Regions from separate parts of the Pseudoalteromonas sp. PA2MD11 genome, predicted to be linked through region 2. Evidence: riboswitches for the same ligand, from Rfam matches in the RefSeq annotation. Region 2 holds a riboswitch; the other holds the start of a gene.

Region 1 (18,739 bases), on a different contig from region 2:
TCGAACCGCCACCACCACAAGCTGTTAATGTTGTTAATGCTATTAGGCTAAGAGGCACTAATCTCATGAATACCACCTTAAAATACAAAGCCGGCAATAACCGGCTGCCAAATAAACTAACAACTAGCAATTAAAATGCCAAACTTGGGGTTATAAATAACTTTCTTGGTGGATACGTACGAAGAGCTTGGTGCCTATTTTACTGTAATCTACTTTGTATTCTCTGCCATCTAGAGCTTGGATAAACAACAAACGTTTTTCTTCTGCAAATACATCTGGGCTTGATACATACACCATTTCTAAATAACGCTCTTTAGCCTCGCGACGATTTTTTGGCAGGTCTTCTTTAAACGGCTCTAAACCATTTTGAGTAACTTTAATGCGCGGATGGTTCTCACCATTCACAACCACTAAATCGAGTTTCTTATCTTTATGTATAATTGTGTTTCGACCGCTTTTAATAAAAGAACGTTCTTGACTCATAGTCTTTTCCTACTACATAACTGCCGCCTATAGCTTACTTTTCTGTAAGCGAGCCTCTAAAAACTCTTTAGGGTTCAGTTTCCAACGATTCAAATCAGCACTGAATTGCCAAATATCAACATTAAGAACATTGGCAGGTAATAGTAAATCGTATCCTGTCAACTGCCTTAAATGTTGCGTACGATTGGCAAACATGGCAATCAATCCTTTATAAATCTGACCACTAGGGGCCGTGTAGTCCGTCTCTTCTATTAACCATTCTGATGGGCAATCACCATTTTTGCAATACTTTTGAATGACTTGCATAAATAAATGACGTTGCTCGATAAGTAATCGTCCGGCAATTCTTGGGTGAATCTGTGTTAAAAATTCATCTATGTTATTGAGTTTAATACCAACGGCATTTAACTCAAGGTATTCTAAGCCCTGTTCCACTTTTGGTATACCACTATGATGAAAATTAGCACGATTTAACTGCCAATTCCCAATCTTATGATGATAAATAAGCAAATTCTGAGTAAAAGTTAAGCTAAAGTATGGTTCTTGAGTTTTTAAAAAGCCAATAAAAATTGCCGCTATGCAGGTTGTGGCTAAAAAAATCTCAACAATGCTAATTTCACCGGGTCTCAATAAGTTAACCAGCATAATAATGATTAACCCTATTCCACCAACAATTAAAAACTCACTGCCATGGCGAGATGATTGAGCACGCACTTTTAGTGCAGGAAGATTTTTATCCATAAACAGAGAAGTAAAAAATAAACATCACAATTGTGACCAATATTATTTTTCTGAGCGTTAAACAATAATTACACTTTGGTGCTTTACTCATTCTAAACCTTTCTTATTTTGTCACAATAAAGGAACAAATTAGCATAACTTTTCACTTTTACGCTAAATGCACAAATTTATGAGATACCTGACATACGTGGCACGTACTAATTTTGTACACTACACTCAACTAAATTTCTGGTAACACGACGATGTACTCTACACAATCTGGTAAGGCACTATTCCCTTTTATTATTACCCTTTTTCTAGGGTTATGCATTTACTTATACCTTCCTTCGAGCCAAGGTGAGCAGAGCAACTTCTCAGGCGCTGCAACTCAAGTAGCAGCTCACACTGTCACATCTGAAGAAAATGCTGTGCTCATAGAAGCAATAGGTAGTGCTCGTGCTAACCAAGCGATCTATATTCGCAGTGCGCAAAACGATTATGTTACCGATATATTTTTCAATGATGGCGACTTAGTCAGTAAAGGTCAAAAACTGGTTCAGTTACAGTCTCAAGAAGAAGAATTAGCAGTTAAAGAGCTAAGCATTAATTTACGCGAAGAGCGCCGTCAACTTGAGCGTCTCACTGAACTATCACGCTCACAATCAACGGCTAAATCTTTACTAGAAGAGCAGCTTTCACGTGTTGATGCAACCGAGGCGCAGCTTGAGAGCGCCAAAACCAAGCTAGCAGAAATGACGATTAAAGCACCGTTTTCTGGCTTACTTGGCAAGCGCGAGATTTCAATTGGTACTTATGTTAGCAATACTACAAACATCACCACCCTTGATGATATCAGCATCATTAAAGTCGACTTTAAAGTGCCAGAAAAATACCTAGCGCAGTTACAACTGGGTATGAAAGTGATGACGCAAAATGATGCTTACCCAGAAAAAACCTTCAACGGTAAAGTGACCCACATTAGCTCGCGTATCGATTCAGTCACTCGTAGCGTTGAAGTGACAGCAAGCTTTATCAATGAAAAAGGCCTATTACGCCCAGGCATGCTGTTAAATACAGCATTAGAGTTAAGCTCAAACCAAGCGCTAATGGTACCAGAGAAAGCCGTCATTCCTCAGCAAGACAAACACTACGTGTTCCAAATTGAAGATGGCGTTGCTAACAAAGTCGAAGTACATGTAGCGGGTCGTCACAATGGCTGGGTAGCTATTGATAAAGGCCTTGAAAATGGTCAGCAAGTCGTGACTGAAGGCATCATTAAGATCCGTACTGGCAGCAAAGTAAGTATCAAAGGCTAAACCATGAAAATTACTGATACTAGCGTTAAACGCCCGGTCTTTGCGATCGTAATAAACCTGTTGTTACTTACCTTTGGTTTGGTGGCATTTTCTATGCTCCCCCTGCGTGAATACCCAGATATTGAAACACCGATTGTTAGTGTGAGCACTGATTACACCGGCGCCAGCGCAGAGATTATTGAAACTAAAATCACCCAAGTACTCGAAAACCGCATTTCGGGTATCGAAGGCATTAAAAGTATTAACTCGTCGAGCCGAAATGGTCGCTCAAACATCACCATTGAGTTTAATATCAGCCGCGATATCGATGCCGCATCAAACGATGTACGCGAACGTGTAGCCCGTGCCCTTGATAGCTTACCAGAGCAAGTTCGCCCACCAGAGGTCTCTAAATCAAACAGTGATGAAAGCCCAATTGCCTGGTTCGTACTAAACAGTACGACTATGGATTCATTGCAGTTATCTGATTACGCACAGCGCTTTATTGTTGACCGATTAGCCGTTGTTGATGGTGTCTCTAACGTACGCGTGGGTGGCGAGCGTAAATACGCCATGAAAATTTGGTTAAACCGTAAAGCGATGGCTGCACGCGGTATTACCAGTAGCGATATTGAAAACACCTTACGCACTGAAAACGTTGAATTGCCCGCCGGTGAAATCGAATCTATCGACCGTGATTTTACAGTACGTACCGCGCGTAGTTATAAAGATCAGCGAGATTTTAGAAACTTAGTGATCAAACGTGGCGATGATGGCTATTTAGTTCGTTTAGGTGAAGTGGCTGATGTTCACTTAGAAGCTGCTGACGACGAAAGCTTATTCCGTGGTAATGGCCGTAATATGATTGGTTTGGGTATCGTCAAGCAAGCCAAAGCCAATACCCTAACCGTGGTTGATAATGCCCGCGCTGAGCTTGAAAAAATTAAGCGTAACCTGCCAGAAGGTACCACCATTCAAGACAGCTATGACTCATCAATTTTCATCAAAGAATCGATTGATGAAGTATATAGGACCCTTGGGATTTCAATGGCGCTGGTTGTATTGGTTATTTACCTATTCTTAGGCAATATTCGCGCAACCCTAGTGCCTGCTGTAACCGTACCAGTGGCGTTAGTGGGTAGCTTTATGTTCTTGCTCGCTATGGGTTACTCAATCAACTTGTTAACTCTTCTGGCACTCGTGCTTGCTATCGGTTTGGTAGTGGATGATGCGATTGTAATGCTTGAGAATATTCACCGCCGTATAGAGCTGGGTGAACCACCACTGCTTGCTGCATTTCGTGGTGCCCGTGAAGTTGGCTTTGCGATTATTGCCACCACCCTCGTACTGATTGCGGTGTTCGTGCCGCTAGTGTTTATGGATGGCCGTATTGGTGCCCTATTCACGGAATTTGCGATGGCAGTTAGCGCTGCAGTGTTCTTCTCTAGTATTACGGCATTAACACTTTCTCCAGCGCTTTGCTCTAAAGTATTGAAAGCTTCAGAAAAAGAAAGCAAATTTAGCCAGTGGATGGATAGAACCTTTAACAAAATCGAAAACGCCTATCGTAACTCGCTGGCTTCAAATATGAGCCGTAAATGGAGCTTGCTACTGACTATGATTTTGGCTGGTGTTGCCAGCTTTATGCTGTTTCAAAAAGTGCCTTCAGAACTTACGCCAAAAGAAGACCGCGGTACTTTCTTTATCATGATGAGTGGTCCTGAGGGCGCAAGTTATGAAAATAACGCTGCAAACATGGCTAAAATTGAAGAACGTTTAATGCCTTACTCTGAGTCTGGTGAATTGAGCCGAGTGCTTGTTCGTGTGCCGGGCTGGGGTGGTCAAGGTGGTGTTGCTATCATAGGTATGGCTGACTGGGATAAGCGTAAGCGCTCAACCTGGGAAGTGATGGACGAAATCAGCGGTAAAATGACTGAAGTGACTGATGTGCGTGCGTTTGCCATTATGCGCCGTGGTATTGGTGGCGGCGGTTCATCTCGTCCGATTGAATTTGTACTGCAAGGTAACGATTACGACCAACTAGCCGATTGGCGAGACCGTATTATTAAGCGCGCTGAGAAAAACCCAGGCTTGGTAAGAATCGATCATGATTACAAAGAAACGTTCCCGCAGTTTTTAATCAACATTGATAAAAACAAAGCCGCAGATTTAGGGGTTTCTGTATCTGATGTGGGACGCACACTCGAAACCATGTTAGGGCAACGCCGCGTAACGACCTTTATCGACCGTGGTGAAGAATACGATGTGATTTTAAAAGGCACCAAAGAAGACTTTGCTAATCCGACTGATATCTCAAATATCTATTTAAAATCACGCAGTGGCGAATTAGTACCGCTTGATAGCTTAATTAGCTTAAAAGAAGAAGCCACTGCATCGCGTTTAAACCGTTATAACCGTATGCGCGCAATTACGTTAAGTGCGAACTTAGCAGATGGTTATACCCTAGAAGAAGCGCTTAACTTCTTAAATCAAGTAGCAGCAGAAGAAAACGACATCGACGGTGCAATTGACTACAAGGGTGAATCGCAGCTGTTCTATGAAGGCGCGTCGGCAATGACCTATGTATTCATTCTGGCACTGACAGTCACCTTTTTGGTACTTGCAGCCCAGTTTGAAAGCTTTATTCACCCATTTGTGATCATGCTTACTGTGCCACTTGGTTTAGTGGGAGCATTATTTGGTTTGTGGTACACCGGACTTACTCTTAATATTTACAGCCAAATTGGTATTGTAATGCTGATAGGTTTAAGTGCGAAAAACGGTATCTTGATTGTTGAGTTCGCCAACCAACTGCGCGATAAAGGCGTTGAGTTTAACGAAGCGATTAGCCAAGCTGCTACGCAGCGTTTACGCCCAATTATTATGACCTCATTGACCACAGTGATGAGCTCGGTACCGCTAGTTCTTGCAAGTGGCCCAGGTGCAGAAAGCCGCATGGTAATTGGTGTGGTGGTGTTTACTGGTGTTATTGTTGCAACCTTACTTACCTTATTCGTGGTACCTGCAGCATACAGTGCACTTGCTCGAAATACTCAGTCGCCTGAGTACTTACAAAGCAAGTTAGAACAACAAGCAAAAGACAAGCCGTTAGAAGAAATTTAAAACGCACTTTATTGATACAAAACGCCGTCTTTACGGCGTTTTGTTTTTTCGGCTATAGTCAGCAAAACGATAAGGGAGTTTAATATGGATAACAACATACAAATAGCCACTTTTGGCGGCGGCTGCTTTTGGTGTATTGATGCCGCATTTAGACGTGTGAAAGGCGTGCTTAATGTCAGCTCTGGCTATGCAGGCGGTGAGATTGAAAACCCTAGTTATCAGCAAATTTGTACTGGCTTAACGGGTCACGCTGAGGTGGTTCAGCTCGATTTTGACAGTAGTATCGTGAGCTACAACACCCTGCTTGAAATGTTCTTCACTTTACACGATGCCACACAATTAAACCGCCAAGGTAATGATGTCGGCACTCAGTATCGCAGTGTTATTTATTATCATAATGAACAGCAAAAAGCAGAATCTCAAGCCATGATTGATGCTTTACAAAAGCAAATTCGTGAGCCGATTGTCACCGAGCTGAGTCCGCTTACAAACTTTTACCCTGCAGAGCAGTACCATCAAGACTATTACAATGAAAACCCAAATCAAGGTTATTGCAGTATTCTTATTGCCCCAAAGCTTACAAAGTTCGAACAGTATTACGCAGCTAAACTTAAATGAAAAAAGCCCGCTAAGTAGGTAGCGAGCTTTTAAACGCAGAACTAATAATTTTCCTTATTATTAGAACTGATAACGGGCACCTACAAACAAGCGACGCTCGGCCGTGTTGTAGTAATAAAATTCGTCGTTGATGTAATCACCATCTAGGTCTGTACCATAGGCATCAACGGCGTTGTACTCTTTATCGAATAGGTTTTCTACACGAAGTGACACTGTTAAGTTGTCAGTCGCTTGGTAGTGACCAACTAAATTCCATAACGTATACGATGGTAAGTGCGTTAACTTGCCATCACGATCACCACGGTATTGCATATCGATACCAGCATCAAAATCACCCCATGCTTTGTTTAATGACCAATTCACACTGTGATTTGACACATAGGTTAGTGACTGACCTGTCTCAGTATCTTCCGCTGAAAGGTAGGTAAAGTTAAAGCTGTGATCAAAGCCAAATACTTGGTTTTTAAAGCTAAACTCAACACCTTCGTGGCGAGCTTCGTTTATATTAGTTGGGATCCACTGCCCTGATGCATTTGGTGCCCAAGCGATTTTGTTGTCGATTTCGCTGCGGAAAATCGCAATATCAAGGCTGATATCATTCACATTGAGTGATAAGCCAAGCTCTTGGTTATCTGATGTTTCAGGGTTTAACTCTGGGTTACCTGAGCCCGGGTAATATAGGTCATTAAATGTTGGAGATTTAAAACCTGTGCTTTGACTTACGCGGAATGTAGCGATGTCATTTAAGTGATAGCCAACAGCTGCAGTGTAAGTTGTTTCATCACCAAACTGCTGATCATCATCTTGGCGAACGGTTAGGTTTGCCAGCACGTGTTCGTCGTCATAATAAGCGCCAACAAACGCAGCGAATACTTCACGGCTGTCTTTTAAATAAGTACCTGAGTTAGTGTTCACTTCATCTTTATACCAATTCAGACCGCCACTAAGAGTCAGTGCTTGATTGAAAAAGTATTGGCCATTGTAATCAATTTGCTCACGCTCAGTTTCAAACTTATCAACCACCGTTGCACCCGTGTAATCAATGCGTGAGTCATCTGAGCTATCACTTGATATGGCAATATCAATGGCATGACTGTGTTTTTCGGAAGCCTTTTTCCAACCTAGTGAAGCTTGGTAATTTTCGAACTCGCCTTTTTCTACGGTGCTGTCTGCTGGGCTATAAGCGCTATCGTATTTTGCTTCGCCTTCTGAGTATTGTGCTTGCGCTAAAAACTCACCTAACTGCTCATTTTGATAACCAAGATTAAAGCCAAGGTTTTTGTTCTCGTAGCCGTCTTCATCTGGCGCTAAGCCTTGCAGAACATCAAAACCATCTGTTTTTTCATAACCGGCATTAACGGCAACATCAACACCTGCAAACTGACCACCTGTCGCTACTTGGTACTCTTGGTAAGAGTCTGAGCCAAAAGTAACATCTAAGGTCGTGTTTTGTGCTTTACGGGTAATGATATTAATCACACCAGCTAGCGCATCAGAACCATATACAGCTGCACGTGAGCCTTTAATTACTTCAACACGCTCAATACTGTTTAAAGGAATATTGCTAATACTTTTATAGCCAAGTGTTGCAGAGCCTGTGCGTACACCATCAATTAAAATAAGTGTATGACGAGAACTTGCACCACGTAATGACACACCAGAGCTTTGCCCAAAACCACCATTGGCATTAATTTGAAAGCCTGCTTGAGTGGCTAGTAAGCTTGGTAAGTCACGAACATAGCTTGCTTCAATATCAGCGCGGTCGATGACAGTAACACTGGCTAATACATCATTAATTGATTGTTCGAATTTATTGGCAGAAACTGTGATGTGCTCGATTGATTGCTCGTCAGCAGATACAGAAAAAGACAACGCAGCAGCAACCGCTACGCCTAACGCAGATTTATTTAGCATGATATCCCCTAGCCTGTGCCCACCGCACACGCGAATAGTAAGTTACTTCAAGGCCGGTCTCCGGACTCTGTACATGCATGGCATCTACATTACCGTTGCGGGGGCAGTGTTGGCATTGTTTTCTCCCTGAAAACGCACCAACTTCCCGATTATCTTGCGACTATTTCACCCTTTGAAATAAAACGTATCTGAAGATACAGCAAGCACCTCGAAAATAGGCCGTTATTGTGATGATTTTGGGGAGGAAAGTCAATGGACGGCTATACTTCTAAAACAAAGTTTTAAGTCTAAAGCTGCAAGTTAAGTGCTAAGATGTAAGCCTAAAGTAAAAAAGCCAATCAGCATGCTGATTGGCTTTTGAATCTCATTTATAAAATTAGAGAAAAATACTCAATATTAATCACAGTAATTCTCAACAACTTTATAGTTTGAACTTTCAACTTTTTCATAAGTACCTTCATTCGAAAGTACAATTTCAAACAATTTTACACCGCACGTTTCTTTCCCATTAGGCAACTCAACGTAATCATATAAAGCCTCATAGTTAGCATCTTCTTTTGGCATGAAAGTTATTATTTTTCTACACCAAGAGTACAGCACACCACCTGAATCGTTCTGACCTGGAGAAAAGCCGGTAATTCCAACCCCATTAAATTGAAATGAAAATTGCTTTTCTGCAGGAATATAAACTTCATTTTGATGCGAGTCACCAAGCTCTGTATCATAAGCTGGCATGTTTAAACGGCTGAGACTTCTTACGAGGTTTGCTTTAACACCAAGAGTGGCTATGTGATTATTTGACCCTACTTTTTTAGCAATACACTCACTCTTTTCAGGTACATTGATAAAATTATTATTGCTAGGAACAGACGCTAAACGAAGTTTGGCGCTGGGCCCATCAACCATTGGCTGCGAGTACTTATTTGATGCACATCCAGATAAAATAACAGCCCCTGCCAACACTAAAACTTTTTTCAATACATTCTCCTTAGTGAAATGAAAAGCCAGCATTCTAATTTAGAAACAAAAAAAACCAAGGCTTTTAAATTAAAGTCTTGGTTTAGTCATCATTTACCCACAAACTTGGTATTTGTTGGTAAAAATAAGTACTGTGTGGACCTGTGTATTTTCTGTTTATTACGATCTATTGCTTTGTTTTTTACTGACATAAATATCCTCTAGCTGAACATAGCTAGAAGATATCTTTTTCTCTGTAACCTAATATTCGTCTCAAAATACGCTCCTTGTAAAGTTCAGAAACTTGCAGGCTTATAGCTTAAAACTTAAAGCTATATATTAATCGCGGAAGTTTTTGAACTGGAATGGTTGACCTAAATCAGCAGTACGAACAACTTGCATTGCTTCTTGTAAATCATCACGCTTTTTACCAGTTACACGTAATTCTTCACCTTGAATAGCGGCTTGTACTTTGATCTTTGAGTCTTTGATTAACTTAACGATTTTCTTCGCTACGTCTTTTTCGATACCTTGCTTAAGAGCAACGTCACGCATTACGTATTTACCGCTACGCGATTCATCTTTAAGCTCAAGGCTAGATACATCTAAGCCACGCTTTGAAATTTTCGCAGCAAGAATGTCAAAAAGTTGCATTACTTGTTGTGGTGCTTCTGCTTTTAACTTGATTACTTTATCACTTAGTTCGATTGATGCATCAACACCACGAAAATCAAAACGCGTCTCTAGTTCACGCTTTGCATTATCTACTGCATTCTGCGCTTCGTTCATTTCTACTTCAGAAACAATATCAAATGAAGGCATGGGGTTCTCCTAACATAGTCTTTTTTAAATTCATTTATGGTTGGCAATTATAACGCTTATTTGTCGATTCTTTCTATTTTTATCCGACTTGTTCAGGTGCGATGCAAAAATTGTTTGATATACTGGCCATTCAATTTCGGCATTTTTAGGGTTTATTGTGACAAGGCGTGTTTACCAAGTTATCTTTTTAGCCAGCATTATTGGCTTTACGATTTTGTTTGCCAAAGAAATTAAAGGGGTGAGTAACCTCTTCCCACACGTAGATAAAGTGGCGCATTTTGGTATTTTCTTTGTACTGGCTTTGGTGATGGATAAAGCCTTTAAATTACCACTTATGGTGCAAATTTTACTGTTAGCCGGATATGGTGCGGCCATTGAGTTTATGCAAGATATGCTGCCTTACCGTCAAGCCTCGGTTGGTGACTTTATCGCTGACTTTATTGGTGCCATCAGCTATTTTGCTATAAAACTTGGTTTTCATTTAGGTAGAAAGCAACGTAATGGCTAATGTTTTAATTGTTGGCGATGGTGCGATTGGCTTATTGTTTAGCCATTTTTTATCTGCACAACATGACATCACATTACTGACCCGTAAGCCGACCCTGACTACGCGTTTTTATCAAGCAAGTAATGGTAAATCACACCCGATTAAAGCTCGCCTTATACATCACAAAGAGCTAAGCCAATCCGCCCCCTTTGATTTGGTGTTAATTACCGTTAAAGCATTCCAGGTGCAAACAGCCTTTGGGCAAGTAAAGCCTTATCTCAGTAAAACATGCCAAATCGTTCTTTCTCATAATGGCATGGGTAATGTTGATGAGCTTAATGCCCAGCTTTTGAATACGCAAGGATTAGCGTTTTTAACAACGCGTTTAGCTGGTTTTAAAACAACGCCTTATAGCGTAAACCATACAGGTAATGGTGAAAGTGTGCTAGGCGCATGTAATGCAGCTGCAAGCGAAAAGCTCAACGAGCTTAAGCAGCAGTTTAGTTACTTACCGCATTTTTCTGTGAGCGATGATATTCACTCATTACGATGGCAAAAACTGTTAGTGAATATTGCCATTAACCCGTTAACAGCAATTCATAACGTAAAAAATGGCCAGTTACGTGCACCGCAATTTAGCACGCGCATTATTAATTTACTCAATGAGGCCTGCTTGGTTGCCAATAAACAAGGGGTTAAAGTAAAGCTCAGCGAGGCGCTGGATCAAGCCTACTCTGTGATGACAGCCACCGCTGAAAACTTTTCTTCTATGCAACAAGACATCAGCCATAATCGAGAATCTGAAATTGATGCAATTTGTGGTTATGTGTGCGAGCAAGGCGCTAAGTTAGGAATAAAAACCCCCTATAATCAAGCAATGCTCAGCATGATAAAAATAAAAAGTTAATGAGCTGCTAGTTACTAGGGGAAAGAGTAAAGTTACTAGCTTATCGTTTCTCGTTTCAGATTAATTATTTCAGGTATTAAAAAAGCGCGAACATTTCGCGCTTTTATCAGTATCTCTTACGGACGATACACTTTTACGTTGCTAAAGCCTTCTTCGTGCAAGATCAGCGCTTGTAGCTGACTCATCACACCTTTAGCACAATATAAGTAATATTCTTTATCTTTTGGTAAGTCACCAAATTTAGTTGCTAAGCGGAAGAAAGGTAAATGTACAACTTCAATACCTTCAAGTTCTAGTGGGTTTGCGTCTTCTTCTTCAGGTGAGCGAATATCAACAACAACCGCCCCTTCTGGTAAATCAGATACAGACTCGGCTTCTTTCACTTCTTCTTTTGCTTCGGTGTCGATATCGCGAATATCCATCACACGTGCATTTTCAACAACTGTATTTAGCACGTCGAAGTCAAACTTAGCTTCTTCGGCAAGAATAGTTTTGATTTTAGCTTTAACCGTTGGCTTTTTAGAAATGACGCCACAGTATTCAGGCATGCTTTCTGCCATCTCTGCTGTGCCGATTTGACGCGCAATATTGATAATATCTTGCTTGTCGTGTTGGATTAACGGGCGAATGATTAAAGTTTCCGTCACACGGTCAATCACACTTAGATTAGCCAATGTTTGGCTTGATACCTGACCAATACTTTCGCCAGTCACTAGCGCTTGTACACCTAGTTTTTCTGCAACTTGGCTACCGGCACGCATCATCATACGCTTAAGCACAACACCCATTTGGCTGTTTTCAACATTCTCTAAAATCTCAGCAACAACAGGTTCAAAATCAACAGTAACAAACTTCACTTTGTGAGTAGAGCTGAACTGTTTCCAGATATAATAACTCGCCTGCTTAACACCGATTTCGTGCGCAGCACCACCTAAGTTAAAGAACAAGAAGTGAGTACGCGCACCTTTACGGATCATTTGGTAGCTTGCAACACCAGAGTCAAAACCGCCCGACATAAGCGATAATACATCTTCTTGTGTTGGCAACGGGAAGCCCGCCATACCTAAGTGAGTTTGAGTAACAATGTATGCTTTATCATCACGTACTTCTAAGCGAACAGTCACTTCAGGGTGAGATAATTTAACGCGCGCACCTTCAACATGCTGGTTTAAACCACCACCTACGTAGCGCTCTACATCGCTCGATGTGAAATCATGCTTACCAGAACGTTTACAACGCACACAGAAGGTTTTGCCCGCAATCGTGTGGCCGATTAGTTCAAGTGCTTTTTGGTAAATATCGTCGATTGAGTCAAAGTCTGTTTCTGTTACTTCAATAAACTGTACGATACCTGGAATGCGTTTTAAGCCGTCGATAATATCTAAGCGAACTTGCTCAGAGTCTAGCAAGCTAACAACAGAGATATTGTCCCAGTTGTTTCTTACCTGCACTTTTTCGTCAACACGACGCAAAACGATCTTAATGTTATTTTCTAATAACTTGGTAAAACGCTTACGAACAGATTTACTCTTGATCGCGATTTCAGGGTGTAATTTGACGATAAATTTAAGCATAGTTCACTCTTAGACTGTGGATTTCACACGCCCTAAGGTATAGCAACCTCAAGGGCGCGCGATTATAACAAAAATTATAGCGTCTAGGAAATAAACTGCTTTGCGGGGTTATAGTTCGCTTTGCTCTGTTTCAGCAAGGGCTAAATACTTTGCCCTTAATTGATTTACTTGCTCTAAGTGTTGCTCGGTGCAATGGGCTTTTAATAGCAACAATACCTTTAAAATACCGTTATAAATATCGGCTCTGGCAAGTTCGCCGCTTAAGCGGCGAGCTTTGATGTAAGGTGTCCAAAAGCTCACGGTCATTTTAAGCATATGCGCAAGCTCTGTAACATCTTCATCTTCAATACAAATGATACCGCCTTCTCGTAATGCAAAAAGTACCTCTTTTACTTGCTCCAAAAGCTCTGCTTGAAACGCAATGTAGCCTTTTTTCAGCTCTTCATCACGAGATAAAATATCGCCTAAGTTGTCGTAGAAAAACTGAAAACGCCACATAAGTTCAAATAGCGAATCAAGATAGCCCGCTAGGTTTTCTAGTGCATCATCGTCAGGAGTCAGTGGCTTAAAGTGGGTATGTAAATGGTCGCTATACAAAGCAAATATGTGGCGAATAATATCTTCTTTATTTTTAAAGTGATAATACAAGTTACCTGGGCTTATCCCCATATGCGAAGCAATATGGTTAGTTGTTATGGCACGCTCACCGTGGCGATTAAATAATTCGATGCTGGTGTGTATGATCTTGTCCTTTGTGCTCATAGCCTATTTACTCTGTTTTTTATGATTATTACGGTCCCCAGCCGAGCAGTATAAACAAATGCGCGACAATTAAATACTACCTTGAAAAATATTAACCTCAATCGGCTTAGTACCTTATATAGGTGAAGGTTCCTAATCCGATACGCGTATTTTCTAAGCTGCATAGTCGAGAAAACACTGTTAATATAGCAAGCAAATTTATAAATCGCTGATAGTTATGAACGTTACTGCAATCTATCCGGGCACTTTCGACCCACTTACAAATGGCCATACAGACTTAATTCATCGCGCGGCAAAAATGTTCGATAAAGTGATTGTTGCCATTGCGCATAATCCTAGTAAACAACCTTGCTTTACCCTTGATGAGCGTGTTGAACTTGCTAATAAGATTTTAGCGCACCTTGATAACGTGAATGTAATTGGTTTTTCTGGCTTATTGGCTGATTTAGCTCGCGACCATAAAGCCGAAGTACTTATTCGCGGTATTCGTGCTGTGTCTGACTTTGACTATGAATTTCAGTTAGCTAATATGAATCGTCGTCTAAACCCTGATTTAGAAAGTGTATTTTTAACACCAGCAGAAAAGAATTCGTTTATATCATCAACTCTAGTTAAAGAAGTTGCACGCCACAATGGCGATGTGAGCGAGTTTGTTGACCCTATTGTAGCCAAAGCCTTACAGGATAAAATTCACGGATGAAATTAAAAAAGTTCATTAGCTTAACTGCATTACTAATGATCTCTGCGCCAAGTGTTGCTGGGCCATGGATAGAAAGTGACGACCCACTGCTTCGCGCTTCAATCGAAATGCTATTTAACCAAGGCATTATTAAACAGCCTATTAATAGCTACCCATTAATGTGGCAAGGTATCGCACGGGACCTAGAAGTTGCCAATACCAGCCAACTTGATGAGCAAAGCTTATTTGCGTATCAGCATGTAAAACATGCCCTTGATAATGCAAAGCAAAAAACTAGTTCAGGTATTCGCCTAAACTACAACAGCGAGCCACTGTCTCAGCAAGGGTTTGGTAAACGCCACCAGCAAGAAAGCGGTGTAAATAGTTATGGTTCAATCACAGGGAAGCGTGTTAGCGCTAAAGTCAGTGTAAATTACGCCGATGACGCCCTTGATAAGCAGTATGTTACTTACCAAGATAGCTATTTAGCCGTACTCCTGGGTAATTGGTCACTTAGTGCAGAGCAAGTAAGCCATTGGTGGGGGCCAAGTAACGATAACGCCCTGCTACTATCAAATAATGCGGCGCCAATGAAAGGCGTGCGCTTTACCAGAGCAAATACACAATATGTAGGCCCAAGTTGGTTATCATTTATCGGTAACTGGCAGTTAACGGGTATTTACGCCAAACAAAAGCCATATCTAAATAGCTCAGATGACGGTGACTTTTGGGCGCTCCGATTTGCAAGTACGCCATTAACAGGCCTTGAAATAGCAATTAACAGTGCAGGCTCTGATTATTTAACTAACTTAGAAATTGACCCTGTTACACTCGAAAGCAGTGAATCAACACACCGTTTAACTAGCTTAGATGTTAAGTACTCAACCTCTTTAGCGGCGCAACCTGTGGCATTTTATGCTGAAGTAATGGGTCGAAATGAAAGAGGTTTAGCACCGAGTGAGCCATTTTATACGCTGGGTGTTGAAAGCTATTTTGGCTCGAAAGAAAGTCTATTAAAAAGCTACTTTGAATACTCCAATACAGAGCAAACTTGTGAGCAAATTAGTGATTGCGTATATGGCTCTGGTAGCTATACACAACGCTCACGTTTAATTGGCAGCTCAACACCACGACAAAGTAAATCTGCTATCCTTGGCGCCTATTACCACACTCTAAATGGTTATGGTGGCCATGCCAAGCTTCGTTGGATTGAAAGCGAAGCAGCGCAAGCTGAGCTCGCATCAGATATGAGTCAGCTACAGTTGGAACTCGGTTATCAACAATCTGTCTTTAATGGTCTGTGGAAAGTGACGGGGCTTATTTCAAAAGATGAAATAGGCGATGAGTCAGAAACAAACACAGCCCTTAGAACCAGTTGGGAATTCCGTTTCTAACTAATGAGGTCAAGCTGGTTCAGCTTGGCCTCGAACTCGCCTATATAGCTTCACAAGCCCTAGAAAGTCTTTATTACTGAAAAGAGCGATGAGCATCATTGCATCCACAATATTGACTGTAACCGTATAAAAGCCCCATAACCACCACTCTTCTGTATTCTCAAGTATATTAATATCTACATACATACTGATAAAAAGAGAACAGTTAATTAATAAACCTAATATTACATAGAGTTTTGCAGGGTAACTATAGATCGATTTATCCTTAGTTATCAGCAGTATTGCACCAATACAAGTTAGATCTAGAGCTGTCCAAACTACATAGGCAGTTGCATAACTCATCGACTCAATCTGAAAAGTAGCTGAGGTTAGTGGATCTGAGGCTAAATAAGACAAAAACATTGTTAGCGAAATCCACATTAAAGTTTTGTCACCATTGGGCACGATTGACTTACTAACCATGTTATATAGGAAAGCCATCAGAAAGCCCCACATAATAAATGTTGCTAGATAAGCACTTACATACTTGTGAAACTCAGCCAAAGCTCTTAACCTTTTCGTTTGAAAAACTTCTCCCTACTACATGATGAAGCTTTAGAAAATCCTTATTAAAAAGCAGTACGAGAATCATAATTACATCAATGGTATTTACGCCAAATGAGTACAAGGTCCAAAGAAACCACTCTGACTTGTTTTCGTAAATAAAAATATCTATGTATATCGATAACATTAGAATGGAGTTGAGAATAAGTCCTAAAAGGATGTATGTTGTTCCGAAAAAGTTTGCTACCTTGGCACAGTACATCCAATATAAGACCACTGCTATAGTTAGTAAGTCAAAGTAAAACCAGTTCAGATAACTATAAATAGAGAGCTTAACGAAGCCACTGATGAAGTATGAAATCATCATAATAAAAGATAAAACAAGAACTCTACTATCTGTTTTATTAATATTAACCGCTAAGTTAAATAAAAAGGCCATCAAGAAGCCCCACTCGATGAAGGCCCCTAATAAGTCCCCCAAAAAAGCATCTATATACATAATTTAAGCTTGAGGGTGGGCAACCTTGTGTTTAAGTAAGCTTGAAAGACATGCCTTAAGTTTAACTAAACCTAAGAAGTCTCTATCGACTATCAGTGCTACTATCATCACAAAATCTGCGATGTTTACTCCAAAAGAGTATATATCCCAAAGAATCCAAGGCTCTTTTGTGTATTTGACATAAATATCGTAGTAGATAGCAAGGAACAATACTGTATTAACTAACAACCCTGTACAAACGTAATAAAAAGCTGTCGGTTTTTGGTTTTTTATAAATTTAGCAAAAAGAAGAATTAAAGAGAGTGTCACTAAATCCCAGACAGCCCAGTGAAGGTAAGTTTCTGTTGTTGAGAACCAAGAAAAGAAAGAATCACTTGAAAAGTAAGAGATAAACATTATAAAAGAAGAAAATAATAAAATTAGATTTTTCTTCGGAGTAGCTGTATATAAAAAGATATTAAAGAAAAAAGCCATCATGAAGCCCCAAACCACTAGGGCTCCTAATGATAAACCGAAATGATCTGTCAAAAACATCGACTATCCATTTTTATTGTGGCCTTTTATCTGGATCAATAATGATACCACCGCCACGTTGAATCTCTACACCACCTGATAAAGACAGCGCTTCTTTTGATAAAGTTACTGTATCAGATTGCAGGGTTTTATTACTAGTAGTTTGTTCCAAAGCAGGCTTTGTTTGTTGCATTTGGCTGTAAGCTTGCATTTGCAATTGGCTATTGTTTGAAACTTGCATAAGTTAATTCCTTTAAGTTAATTGTTTTTTCAGTACAGCTTACAATAGCTTGCAAGCTGAGTTAAGCGTTCTCATTTTTTTGACGCTTTTTTATACTTCATCGCGACGTTGCCACCGCATTGATAATAGAAGCAATTAACGATCCAACTTTTACAAAAGTTGATCATTTTGATCATAAAAGTCAGTAAATCTAAATTTCAGACATAAAAAAACGCACAGGGGTAACCGTGCGTTTTTCCTATCCAGGGAAAATTAAGCCAGGTGTTTACACGGGATCACCGCGCTATTACTTGGCTTTAAAATATATTCCATTGCCACTTCATCGCAATTATCTTTACGAAGGCAAAGCTCACAATCTTTGATCACTTTTTCTGGCAAACTGTCTTTGCTACAAAAGCTGAAACCTTGGCTTGCAAAAAATTCTGGCGCTCTTGTCAGAACAATTACCCGACTAAGCGCCAAGCTTTTGGCTTTTTTTAGCAAATGTTCAACAAGTTGACGTCCCTGCCCGGCAATTCGTGATTCGGGGTCCACCCCGAGCGAGCGAATTTCAGCAAGGCCGGTATCGTAAATATAAAGCGAGGCACAGCCAGCAACTTGGTTTTCAACTTCAGTGACAGCAAACTCATTAATTGAGTGAATCATGTCGCTCTTAGCCCGTGGTAGGTTTTCACCTACCGTTGCCCAATGCTGAATAAGCTTAGCGATTGACTCAACATCATTTAAGGTTGCGTCACGTACCGCTATTTGCTGTTTTTTTTTGCGTATTTAATGGCGCTTGTTACTTGCTCAAGTGACGTACCACCCAGCGCTTGTCTTGCTTTAATACACGCGTCTATTTCTAATACAGGATATACATCTGATTCGAAAATGCTATGCACAGACTTAAATTGCTCTAAACTTAAATCTTCTAAGTTATTCCCTTGTGCAATAGCCATTTGCACGAGCGTACCAACAATGTGATGACCTTCTCTAAATGGAATACCTTTAGCCACTAAATAGTCAGCAAGCTCAGTCGCATTTGAGTGGCCGCCTTTTGCTGCCGCTAATGTTCTCTCTGCATTAACTTTAATACCTTTAATGCATGCCTGCGCCATATGAATACATGCCAGCCAAGTTGGCATCGCATCAAATAAGCCTTCTTTGTCCTCTTGCATATCTTTATTGTAAGCAAGTGGTAGTGCTTTAAGTGTCATCATCATGGCACT
Region 2 (12,082 bases):
AAAGTAGGACATCGCCAGGCTCCAAATTAAAGTGTTAGGTTTATCATAGCAGCTGCTATGTGTCTCTCTACCGCTGTGGGCACTTGGTCATATCCAGGCTCCAAATTCAGTCGCAAGACTTTAAATTAAAAATAATAAGAAAATTGAAAAGAATTTTCTTGGTGACAATAGCGTTTTGGACCCACCTGACCCCATGCCGAACTCAGTAGTGAAACGAAACAGCGCCGATGATAGTGTGGCATTTGCCATGTGAAAGTAGGACATCGCCAGGCTCCAAATTAAAGAAAGCCCGATTCGAAAGAGTCGGGCTTTTTTCGTTTTAGCTATCAGCTTTCAGCCGTCAGACGTCAGCTGAAACACAGAGATATCAGAGGTTAGATGTCAGTTGAACTGTGTGGTTGTTTAGTACCGAGACTCCCTCAGCATTCACCCTATTCATTCTCCAGGTAGGTTGGGAAGAGCGAAGCGAAACCCAACATGAGTTAGCGAGTTGTAAGTTAGCAAGGGTAAAGTTTAAATTTCAAGGTCAAGTCTGGCGTAAGAATGGCTTCAGCAATGAATATTTTTGTTTTATTATTTCGGCACTGAAGTGCCTCCTACAAGATTTTATTACTTAAAGAGACTCTGCCCCAAATACCCACACCGCGCGGCTGATAGCTGACGGCTGAAAGCTGATAGCTCTGTGTTGGGTTTCGCTGCGATCTACCCAACCTACGCCAGATCCTCAAACTTTACTCTTTCTAACTCGTATCTTTCCCCTTTCTAACTTACAACTTTACTCTCGCAAACTTGCTTCCCCTACCTTGTTATGCAATAAAGTGTTTTATATTTGTAATACAATTAAGGTTTGCTGTGTCTCGTAAGAAAACGACCAAGTCAAAAGGTTCTTCAGGTTTAAATCGTAAAAATAGTGAAGCATTTATTGCTAAGTTCTCATCGCATCCAGATACACATCTATGTCCGTCGGGTTTAATGTATAAAGTGATTGATGATGTTGAAGGAGAGCGTGTAACAGAGTTCGATACAGTGGTTATAAATCAACGTATTATGCTTGCTGATGGCAATGTGATTGCCGACAGTTATAGAGCGGGTATGCCTGAGGTTTTTGCTTTATCCGAAGCTATAGAGGGGTTAAGAGAAGGTTTGCTATTAATGAATATTGGCTCTCGTTATGAATTTGTGATCCCTCCAGAGCTTGCTTGGGGTAAAAAAGGTAACGGTGGCAAAATTGGCGCAAATGCAGTGCTGCATTTTGATGTTCGTTTAATGCGTTTAGCTTAACTCTCTGAGCATAACAGCCTTAGCATAAGTCGACAGAGTATTTAAAACGCGTTAACGTTCATTAATGGTTTACTGAGGAACATTATGGACGCATTTACTTCACGAGTTTACTTTCTTCGCCATGGCGAAATAGCTACGCCTGGAATTCTTTCTGGGCAAATCGATGTCGATTTATCAGAGCTTGGTCATAAGCAAATGCGCCAAGCCTCTGCTGAGCTCATAAATTTAAATGCCATATATAGCTCACCACTAAAGCGTTGCTCAGTCCACGCTGATTATTTAGCAAATCAGCACTCACTGCATGTACAGTATTATAACGCGCTGAAAGAGTTTAATTTTGGTGATTGGGATGGCCAAGATTACCAACAGCTTTGGCAGCAAACAAGTAAGCCTCATATTGGTGATTTTTGGCAGCACCCATGGCAAGTAAAAGTACCAAATGGTGAATCTATGGCAGACTTTTACGCCCGGGTAGAGGCATGGTGGCAAACATTTTTACAATCACTATGTGAATCTAAGCATGAACAGTCATTGGTAATTAGTCATGCTGGAGTGATCAAACAAATTCTCGCTATTGTTTGTCAGATGCCAAAACAATCTGCCACGCATTTAAATGTTTTTCATCTTCCTTATGCAGGGCTTATTACACTTGATGTATATATAGATGAACAAGGACAAGCTTGGCCTAAAATTGTTTTTTAGCCATCTAGAGCGATATTCATTGAATTATTTACTTAGCCCGCCATAATACTCATATGCTATGGAATGGAGTGAGATTCTCCAGCTGTTCCCGCAACTGTAATCCATCGAAGTAATGGTCAGCCAGATACTTAGCACTAACAATTAATCATCGAGCGGGTCAACTCAAGTCATTTCCTGGTACTTACCAGTGCTTTCTTGTGCGTTGCGATTGCTCGTCAAGAGAGAATAAGCTTGCAACAAAATAGCCATAGCGCTGCACCATTAATATCAGTGTCTGATTTAAGTTGGGGTACTGCGAATAAAACCATACTTGAATCAATTAACCTTGAGTTAAAAGCAGGGCAGTTTATCGGTCTACTTGGCCCTAATGGGGCTGGTAAATCAAGTCTGCTACGTTGTCTTTATCGTTACTTGAAACCTCAGCAAGGGGTTGTTTTGCTAAGCGGTCAAGATATCTGGCAAATCAGTGCTGATGAATTTGCAAAGCAGGTTGCTGTGGTTTTACAAGAGTCTCCATCGCAGTTTAATTTGTCTCTGTTCGATGTGGTGAGTTTAGGCTTAACACCTCATAAGCGACTTTTCAGCGGCACGTCTGCCAATGATAAGCAGCGTATTTTTCAAGCGATTGAGCAGGTTGGTTTATCTCATCACAGTGAACAAGCATTTGATTCGCTCTCTGGTGGCGAAAAGCAAAGAGCGCTCATTGCGCGCTCAATCGTACAACAACCTAAGTTGCTCATCATGGATGAGCCTACCAGCCACCTCGATGTTAAATACCAAATTCAAATAATGGAGTTAGCAAAGTCCCTCGATGTGACAGTGCTTGCTTCTTTCCATGATTTAAATCTCGCAGCGAGTTTATGTGATGAATTATTGGTGATTGATGAAGGGCGTTTGGTTTGTCAGGGGCAACCAAAAGCGGTGCTTACTGAGCAGTTGTTGAGCGATGTATTTGGCGTCTGCGCAGCGGTATCTGCTCACCCTCAATCAAGCACTGATAAGTTTATTCCGCACATCACTTATTTTTATGGCTATCAGACACAGGAGCATCAACATGACTGATGCAATGCGTTTAAGTATCTGTGTTGTCGTAGGGCTTATTAGTTGTTTTTTAGCATTGAGCTTTGGTGCTGCAAATACGTCACTGAGTGATGTTTTTAATGGTTTGTTTAGCCAAGGTAGCGATGAATTTGTGCAGCGTATTATTTGGCAGTTACGTATGCCCAGAACAATGCTGGCATTTTTAGCAGGTTCTGGGCTGGCTCTTGCAGGATTAATTTTACAGACCGTAACCCGAAACCCGCTTGCTGACCCTTATTTGTTTGGTATTTCTTCTGGGGCTTCATTCGGTGTGGTGTGCTTTATAGCCCTAACCGGTGTGAGTTTTGGCTTTAGTATGTCAGTTGCAGCATTTGCCGGAAGCTTACTTTCTATGCTGTTGCTTATTGCTATTGCAGGGCGTCGCCATGTTGGCCAAGTTGAAGCCATGTTACTCGCTGGTGTTGCTTTATCTTTCTTATTTAGCGCTCTGACTAGTCTGCTGCTTTATTTTAGCGATCCTCAAGCTATAACCGCCATTTTGTTTTGGACGATGGGCAGTTTTTCTCGTGCACAGTGGGACACTCTTTGGCTGCCATTTACCGTTATTATTGCCTGCATGACGCTGATGATTGCATTTCGTCGTCAGCTTAATGCAATGCTGCTTGGTGATGAAAGTGCTGCGACTTTGGGGATTCATGTGCAACGCTTTCGGATCATGATGCTACTGCTAAGTTCATTGATCACAGCGGTGCTTGTTGCTATGTGTGGAGGCATTGGTTTTGTCGGCCTGATGATCCCACATATTGTGCGCTACTTTTCACCGCAAGGCAGCAGCCATAACTTAGTTATGACCTCCTTGGTCGGAGGTATTTTTATGGTGTGGGTAGATGTGTTATGCCGAACCCTATTGAATAACCAAGAACTACCTGTAGGTGTGATCACTGCCGCTATTGGTAGCGTGTTCTTTTTATTCTTACTTTATTTTCGCAAACAGAGCAGGTAGCGAATGTTTAATATCATGCCTATTAATCAGCAATTTTCAGCTGGTATTCAACAAAAAATAGACCTTAAAACAAAGCCGCTAGGCGCTTTGGGTCAGCTTGAAAGTTGTGCCAAACAATTAACCCTTATTTTTTCAAAGCAGCTTGATAGTGAGCAGGCGCTAGTTGCCTTTAAACCGGTTATTTCAAACCCTTCTCTAATTGTATTTGCGGGCGATCATGGTGTGGCAAGCCAAGGTGTGTCAATTGCTCCTAGCAGCGTTACATCACAAATGGTGGCAAACTTTGCAGCAGGAGGCGCAGCGATCAACGTGTTTTGCCGTCAGCTTGGCTGGCAGCTAGAAGTTGTTGACGCCGGAACACTCAGTACTTCACACGATAAAAGTGTGCATAACCAGCGTTTAGGTGAAATCACTGCACCACTGAATACTGAAATGGCCATGTCACTTAGCCAGGTTGAAAAAGGGTTTGAATTAGCCAAACAGCGAGTTCATTCACTCTATGAGCAAGGTTGTAATACCATCGCCTTTGGTGAGATGGGTATTGGCAATACCACAAGTGCTGCGGCATTAATGGCTGCCTTGTTGTCGTTACCTGCCAGCCAATGTGTTGGTAAAGGCACAGGTGTGAGCGACGAGGTTATAGCTAAAAAAATTAAAGTTGTTGAGCAAGCCCTTCAATTACACCAAGCTCATTTTGACGACCCATTAATGACGCTTGCGGCATTAGGCGGTTTTGAAATTGTACAGATCACCGGTGCCATTTTAGCTGCTGCCGAGCTTAGTATAGCGGTGATCGTGGATGGCTTTATTTGCACTGCAGCAGCGCTTGTTGCAACTCGCATTAATGCAAACGCTCGCGATTATATGTTATTTGCTCATGCCTCTGATGAGCAAGGGCACAAAGCAATGCTCAATGCCTTGCATGCAGCACCTTTATTGCAGCTTGATTTACGTTTAGGAGAGGGCACCGGGGCTGCGCTTGCTTTACCTTTACTGCAAGCATCTTTGGCGTTTTATAATGACATGGCAAGTTTTGCCGATGCCAATGTTGAGCAAGTTGTCTGATATGAGCGCTGAACAACACACTTCTGACTCTACCCCAAGTCAGCTTCAACTATTTTTACTGGCGCTTAGTTTTTTAACGCGGATACCCGTTAAATTAAACTTTGCAGTATCGAGTCAGGCACTCAATCAGGCCAGCCGCTATTTTGCATTGGTCGGTGTAATATTAGGTGTACTTTTAGCGCTGATCTTTTTACTGCTAAGTTGGTTATTCCCTGCAGCCATTGCAGTCGCGTTAGTTATGGCGTTTAGCTTGATAATCACAGGGGCATTCCATGAAGATGGCCTTGCAGATGTCTGGGATGGCTTTGGTGGTGGTTGGCAAGTAGCAGATAAGCTGAGCATTATGAAAGATAGTCGCTTAGGTACCTATGGTGCTGCGGCGCTTGTGATGGCCTTATTAATTAAGTACCAAACACTCGTCGCACTTAGTGAAGTAACCAGTACTGTGATTATTGCACTTGTTTTAGGGCAAAGCTTAAGTCGGGTTGTAGCAACAAGTTTAATTGCAGACATGGACTATGTAAGTCAGGACGCCACATCTAAAGTAAAACCCATTGCGATGCATTTAAGCACGCAGAGTTATCAAATACTGCTAGCAACTGGCGGTGCGGTGTTAGCAATTGCATGGTTGTTTTTTGGCTTTTCTTTAGGGCAATTATTAATACTCATCAGTGTGCTTTGTGTTACTCGCTTACTATTAAAGCGCTGGTTTGAAAAACAGTTATCTGGCTACACCGGCGATTGCTTAGGGGCAGCCCAGCAAGTATCTGAGCTTGTTACTTACCTTTGCTTGGTGAGTTTATTATGAGCCAACAACATACTTTAATTTTAGGCGGTGCTCGCAGCGGTAAAAGCCGTTTTGCTGAGCAGCTGGCAACAGATTCAAACAAGCCGCTTATCTATATTGCCACAGCCAATGCGGGTGATGAAGAAATGACAGCCAGAATTAATAGGCATCAAGCAGAGCGTGCTAAGCATTGGCAGCTTGTTGAAGAGCCTTTGTATTTGGCTAAAGCACTACAACAATATAGCCATGCTGAAAACTGTATTTTAGTGGACTGTTTAACGCTGTGGTTGAGTAATTGCCTATGCCTGCAGGGTGAAGCATTTTGGCTTGAGCAAAAAGCGGCCTTACTCGATGTGCTATCGCAATTGCCAGGTGAGGTGATTTTTGTCAGTAATGAAGTGGGTCATGGTATTGTGCCGCTCGGTGAATTAAGCCGTCAGTTTGTTGATCATTCAGGTTGGTTGCATCAAGCCTTAGCACAGCAAGTTGCACGTGTTGAGTTTGTGATTGCAGGTCTTGCGCAAACCTTAAAAAGAGAACAATGATGAAAACATTAATGGTGCAAGGCACGACCTCAGATGCAGGTAAAAGTACTCTTGTAGCAGCACTTTGCCGGATCTTTGCTAATCGAGGCATTAAGGTTGCGCCTTTTAAGCCACAAAATATGGCGTTAAATAGCGCCGTAACCGAAGATGGTGGCGAAATAGGTCGCGCACAAGCTTTGCAAGCGGTAGCGGCAAAAGTCCCCGCAGAAGTCGATTTTAACCCTATCTTATTAAAACCTAATAGCGATACCGGAGCGCAGGTAATCGTCCATGGCAAAGCGCTGTCGAATATGGAAGCGGGCAGTTATCACGACTACAAAAAAGTGGCGATGGATGCAGTTCTTACTTCGCAGCAGCGTTTAAGTGAACGTTTTGAATTACTGGTTGTTGAAGGTGCAGGGAGCCCCGCAGAAATTAACCTGCGCGAAAACGACATTGCCAATATGGGTTACGCTGAGGCGGTTGATTGCCCGGTGATCATCATTGCCGATATCGATAAAGGCGGCGTGTTTGCTCATTTAGTCGGAACGTTAGCCTTGTTGTCTGAGTCGGAGCAAGCGCGCGTTAAAGGCTTTGTGATTAACCGTTTTCGTGGTGATATTGCGTTATTGCAAGGAGGCCTTGATTGGTTAGAGCAATACACCAATAAGCCAGTGCTTGGGGTGTTACCTTATTTACATGACTTAGCACTCGATGCAGAAGATTCCGTTGCTATAACTAATCAGGTAGATAAACCGCAATTACGCATAGCCGTGTTGCTACTTCCTCATATTAGTAATCACACAGACTTCGATGCACTGCGATTACAACCAGAAATTGATTTACAGTATGTACGTCATACCCAAGCTATTCCAAGTGTTGATCTGATTATTATTCCGGGCAGTAAAAATGTACTCGGTGATTTAGCGTTTTTAAAAAATGAAGGCTGGCATAAACAAATAACACGTCATCTACGCTATGGCGGTAAAGTGCTGGGAGTATGTGGTGGGCTGCAGATGCTAGGCAACTACCTTACTGATCCACATGCTGTGGAATCTAATTTAGGCAGCGCAGCAGGGCTTGGGCTTGCTGACTTTGAAACGCAATTAGGGCAACAAAAAGTACTAAGCCAAGTCTCTGGTACTCTTCATTTAAACAATAGCGATAAAGCAATATCTGGTTATGAAATTCACGCCGGGATTAGTCAAGGGCCGGCACTTGAAAAGCCATTTTTGAGCTTTAATGATCACCCAAGTGGATTCAAAGTAGATGGTTTTATTAGTGATGATAACCAAGTAGCAGGTACTTACTTACATGGCTTGTTCGATACCCCTGAGGGCGTATCTGAGCTAATAACTTGGCTTGCACCATATAGCCAAATTAAGCCAATTGATATTAACTTAAACCGTGAACAGCAGTTAAGCCGTTTAGCTAGTGTAGTAGCAGAGAATCTCGATATTGAACAAATCATCAATATTTATGAGAACTTCAATTTAGAGATATAAGGAACAACAATGAGCGAACAGAATCAAGATAAGCACCAACAACGCCAGCAAAAAGTAAAAGAAAAAGTCGACGAACGGATTGCTGCTGCACAAAAAGAGCAAGGTATTTTTCAGGTTATAACTGGCAACGGTAAGGGGAAATCGACTTCTGGGTTTGGTACTGTTGCACGTGCGGTAGGTCACGGAATGAAAGCCGCTGTGTGTCAGTTTATTAAAGGCACTTGGGAGTGCGGTGAACGTAATCTACTCGAAAAAGCAGGGGTTGAATTTGTTATTATGAACACCGGTTTTACTTGGGAAACACAAAATAAAGAGTCAGATACTGCTGCTGCGCAAGTGACATGGCAAGAAGCAAAAAGAATGCTGAAAGATGAGTCGATTAACCTCGTTATGCTAGACGAAATAACCTATATGATCACCTACGGCTATATTGATTTAGACGAAGTGCTAGAAGCCGTTAGCTCTCGCCCTGCTATGCAATCAGTGATTATTACAGGTCGTGGTGCGCACCGTAAACTAACCGACTTAGCTGATACAGTCAGTGAAGTCAGAAACGTAAAACACGCTTTTGATGCAGGAATAAAAGCACAAAAAGGGTTCGATTATTAACATGAGAACCATTAAGTTTGCACTCGTAAGTGTTTTATTTTATTTACCAACATTGGCTCAGGCTAATGAAATAAAAGAGCCTCAACGTATTGTTGCCTTAGCCCCACATATCGTTGAAAACCTGTTTGCGATTGGTGCTGGAGAGCGCATTGTGGGTACTGTTGACTATGCAGACTTTCCTCAGCAAGCGAATGATATCGAACGGGTAGGTGGCTATTACGGGATTAACATGGAAAAACTGTTGTCGTTAAAACCAGACCTAGTTCTGGCTTGGAAAACGGGTAACAAAGCTGAAGATCTCGCTTACATTGAAAAGTTAGGTATTCCGGTAGCGTACAGCAATCCAAATCAGGTTGATAATGTGGCAGATGAACTACGTAAACTAGGCAGGCTTACGCATTTGCAAACCAAGGCAAATAAAGTAGCCAAACAGTTTGAAACTAAACTCAATGCTATTCGCAGAGCGCAAGAAGGCAAACCGAAAGTGTCGGTGTTTTATCAATTATGGCCTGAGCCAATGATGACAGTTGGCGGAAATACTTGGATCAATCAGCTATTAACTATTTGTCATGCGGATAATGTGTTTGCTAATAGTGATACAGACTACCCGCGCATTAGTATTGAAAATGTATTGGTTGCCAATCCAGAGGTCGTGATTATTCCAGATGAAAAATCGAAAAAGCCTCAGCCTAAAATTGATTGGCGACAATGGCCTGAATTGCCAGCAGTGCAACATAACCAGTTTATTAGTGTAAACGCAGACTTATTACACCGTTTTACAATCCGTATGCTTGATGGTTTGACCGACATGTGTGGTAAAATAGACGTTTCTCGTCAGCAAATACAGGCTTCAAAATGATTGATTGGCAAACATTTCTAGATACTGAGCTTGCTAAGCCCTACATGCAAGAAACCCTGCAATATGTGGCCGATAGACGCGCAGCAGGCGTTACAGTTTATCCCAAAGATGAACAGGTATTCTCCGCTTTTGATGCTACCCCTTTGAATGAAGTTAAGGTGGTTATTCTAGGGCAAGATCCTTACCACGGAGAAGGGCAAGCGCATGGTTTGTGCTTTTCGGTACTGCCTGAAGTTAAAAAGTTACCACCGTCTTTGAAAAATATGTACAAAGAGTTGGCTACTGATATAGAAGGTTTTGAGATACCTCATCATGGCTATTTGCAAAGCTGGGCCGAACAAGGCGTGTTCTTACTCAACACGGTATTAACGGTTGAGCAAGGGCAAGCTCATTCTCATAAGCATCTTGGCTGGGAAAAATTTACTGATGCAGTAATTGCGCTTATCAACCATCACTGTGACGGTGTGGTGTTTGTGTTATGGGGCGCACATGCTCAGAAAAAAGGTAAACACATTGATACCTCGCGTCATCATGTGATCCAAGGCCCGCATCCATCACCGCTTTCTGCACATCGTGGCTTTTTTGGTTGTCAGCATTTTTCAAAGACAAACCAGCTGCTTACTGATCAAAATAAAGCACCAGTAAATTGGTCGTTGTCGTAAATGCAAAAGGCCCTTGCGGGCCTTTAATTAAAAGTCTAATTCATCAAGCTCAACGCTGTCTGTGAAATAGTCTAACTCCTGTAGTTCTTTGCGAAGTCTATGCTTGTCTTTCAACGCTTCGATTTCGCGCCATTTTCTCTTTTTATTTTTTGTAGAGGTCTTTTTTGTTGTACTAGGACCTTCTAATATTTCTAAAATATCGTCTAGGCTATCCATGAACTTCTCCTATTGATTTTTTGAACCTCGGAAATACCTATACCACAGGCTGCTCAAAAATAGAATAAAAAAGTGACAATACTGTTACAGAACTGTGATTGATAGATGAATAGATCAAAGAAGGTGGTTTTTTAGAAACAAAAACGCCACCTAGCGGTGGCGTTTTAAAAAATACTGTAATTTAAATTACATTGCTTTAAAGCGTGCTTCTAATTCAAGCTGTGCTTGAGCAAAAGAACGAATACCCTCAGCAAGTTTTTCTGTTGCCATAGCATCTTGGTTATGTAACCAGCGGAACTGGCCTTCAGTTAGTGGTGCTGGTTTTTCTTCAACAGTAAAGTCGCTCTCTAGTAGGTACTCTTGTGCATCCGTTAATTGGCCTAACTCTTCTAAAAGAGCAGGGCTAATCGTTAACTTATCACAGCCAGTAAGTGCGATGATCTCGCCTGTGTTACGGAAGCTTGCGCCCATAACAACCGTTTTATAATCGTGGCGTTTGTAAAATTCGTAAATGCTACGTACAGATTGCACACCTGGATCGTTTAGCGGATCTGTTGGTTTTTCCATGCCGTTAGCAACGTGCCAGTCTAAGATACGGCCAACGAATGGTGAAATTAAAAATACATTCGCATCGGCACATGCGCGAGCTTGTGCTTCAGAGAATAACAGCGTTAAGTTACACTTAGTGCCTTCTTTTTCAAGCTGTTCTGCAGCTTTGATGCCTTCCCAAGTTGATGCAACTTTGATTAGGATTTTATCTTTGCTAACGCCTTCTTTTTCGTAAAGGCTCAGTAACGTATGTGCTTTGTCGATAGTCGCTTGGGTATCAAATGATAAACGTGCGTCTACTTCTGTAGAGATATAACCAGGTACTATTTCGCTAATTTCTTTACCAATTAATACAGCAAAGTAATCACATGCTAACTCAAGTTGTTTAGCTGCATCTTGCTCGGTTTCTTTGGCATATTGCCACGCTTTATCTAAATAAGGCTTATACGCTTCAATTTCACTGGCTTTTAAAAGTAGAGATGGGTTTGTTGTTGCATCTTCTGGTTGGTGCTTTTTGATAGCTTCGATATCACCTGTATCTGCAACAATAGATGAATGCTGTTTAAGCCTTTGTAGTGCTGAAGTCATTTGCTTTCCTCATTCCAAGCAAGTTAAAAGAAAATCCATTATAGCGGCCTTTATGCTGCAACACTATGACAGTGTTTAATAGGTCAAATGTCCTTAATACAGAAAACTAGAACATTATGTATGAAAAGAACAGCGGATAAAGGCAGGACGAAACAAAACGTGCATTTTGATTCAATTAATGTTGAAATTGACATCAAACAAATTACAAGTCAATAGCTAAGTATGATCACTGTTATTTCACCTGCAAAAAATTTAGATTACGAAACACCAGCCACGACCGATAAATTCACTCAACCTGAATTACTCGAGCACAGCGAAGAGTTAATGTCAGTTTGCCGTGATTTAACACCAGCGCAAATTGGTAGCCTAATGAAAATCAGCGATAAACTAGCTGGTTTGAATGCGGCACGTTTCGCCGAGTGGTCACAGCCATTTACGCAAGACAATGCAAAACAAGCCGTGCTAGCCTTTAATGGTGATGTATACGGTGGCTTAGATGCGCAAACTCTAAGCGATGCTGATCTTGATTACGCACAGTCGCACTTACGTATTTTGTCTGGTCTTTATGGTGTGCTTAAACCATTAGATTTAATGCAAGCTTACCGCCTTGAAATGGGTACTAAGTTAGAAAACCCACGCGGTAAAAACTTATATGAGTTTTGGGGCAGTGTTATCGCCGAAAAGCTAAATA

The links. A riboswitch is a leader RNA that binds a small molecule or an ion and turns the genes downstream of it on or off. The one in region 2 is predicted to bind cobalamin.
Region 1: linked by a shared signal. The riboswitch ahead of ISP07_RS06890 (TonB-dependent receptor domain-containing protein) and the one ahead of ISP07_RS10310 (ABC transporter ATP-binding protein) in region 2 are both predicted to bind cobalamin.

The regions. Positions count from the first base shown of each region.
Region 1 is NZ_JADKNF010000004.1:120,599-139,337, forward strand. It holds gene ISP07_RS06860 (DUF1566 domain-containing protein) at 1-67, opposite strand, end outside; gene ISP07_RS06865 (hypothetical protein) at 151-483, opposite strand; gene ISP07_RS06870 (DUF2982 domain-containing protein) at 511-1,224, opposite strand; gene ISP07_RS06875 (efflux RND transporter periplasmic adaptor subunit) at 1,467-2,519, shown strand; gene ISP07_RS06880 (efflux RND transporter permease subunit) at 2,523-5,621, shown strand; gene msrA (peptide-methionine (S)-S-oxide reductase MsrA) at 5,706-6,239, shown strand; gene ISP07_RS06890 (TonB-dependent receptor domain-containing protein) at 6,300-8,153, opposite strand; cobalamin riboswitch at 8,187-8,341, opposite strand; gene ISP07_RS06895 (hypothetical protein) at 8,550-9,131, opposite strand; gene ISP07_RS06900 (YajQ family cyclic di-GMP-binding protein) at 9,450-9,932, opposite strand; gene ISP07_RS06905 (VanZ family protein) at 10,090-10,440, shown strand; gene ISP07_RS06910 (ketopantoate reductase family protein) at 10,433-11,326, shown strand; gene thiI (tRNA uracil 4-sulfurtransferase ThiI) at 11,443-12,900, opposite strand; gene ISP07_RS06920 (TetR/AcrR family transcriptional regulator) at 13,009-13,662, opposite strand; gene coaD (pantetheine-phosphate adenylyltransferase) at 13,880-14,362, shown strand; gene ISP07_RS06930 (capsule assembly Wzi family protein) at 14,359-15,735, shown strand; gene ISP07_RS06935 (hypothetical protein) at 15,745-16,278, opposite strand; gene ISP07_RS06940 (hypothetical protein) at 16,781-17,311, opposite strand; gene ISP07_RS06945 (hypothetical protein) at 17,325-17,531, opposite strand; partial or broken gene argH (argininosuccinate lyase) at 17,784-18,739, opposite strand, start outside.
Region 2 is NZ_JADKNF010000008.1:49-12,130, forward strand. It holds rRNA gene rrf (5S ribosomal RNA) at 158-272, shown strand; gene ISP07_RS10300 (FKBP-type peptidyl-prolyl cis-trans isomerase) at 853-1,281, shown strand; gene ISP07_RS10305 (histidine phosphatase family protein) at 1,366-1,983, shown strand; cobalamin riboswitch at 1,996-2,134, shown strand; gene ISP07_RS10310 (ABC transporter ATP-binding protein) at 2,215-3,045, shown strand; gene ISP07_RS10315 (FecCD family ABC transporter permease) at 3,038-4,027, shown strand; gene cobT (nicotinate-nucleotide--dimethylbenzimidazole phosphoribosyltransferase) at 4,031-5,092, shown strand; gene ISP07_RS10325 (adenosylcobinamide-GDP ribazoletransferase) at 5,046-5,900, shown strand; gene cobU (bifunctional adenosylcobinamide kinase/adenosylcobinamide-phosphate guanylyltransferase) at 5,897-6,424, shown strand; gene ISP07_RS10335 (cobyric acid synthase) at 6,424-7,908, shown strand; gene cobO (cob(I)yrinic acid a,c-diamide adenosyltransferase) at 7,918-8,517, shown strand; gene ISP07_RS10345 (cobalamin-binding protein) at 8,519-9,376, shown strand; gene ung (uracil-DNA glycosylase) at 9,373-10,038, shown strand; gene ISP07_RS10355 (DUF3545 family protein) at 10,066-10,254, opposite strand; gene tal (transaldolase) at 10,441-11,391, opposite strand; gene yaaA (peroxide stress protein YaaA) at 11,614-12,082, shown strand, end outside.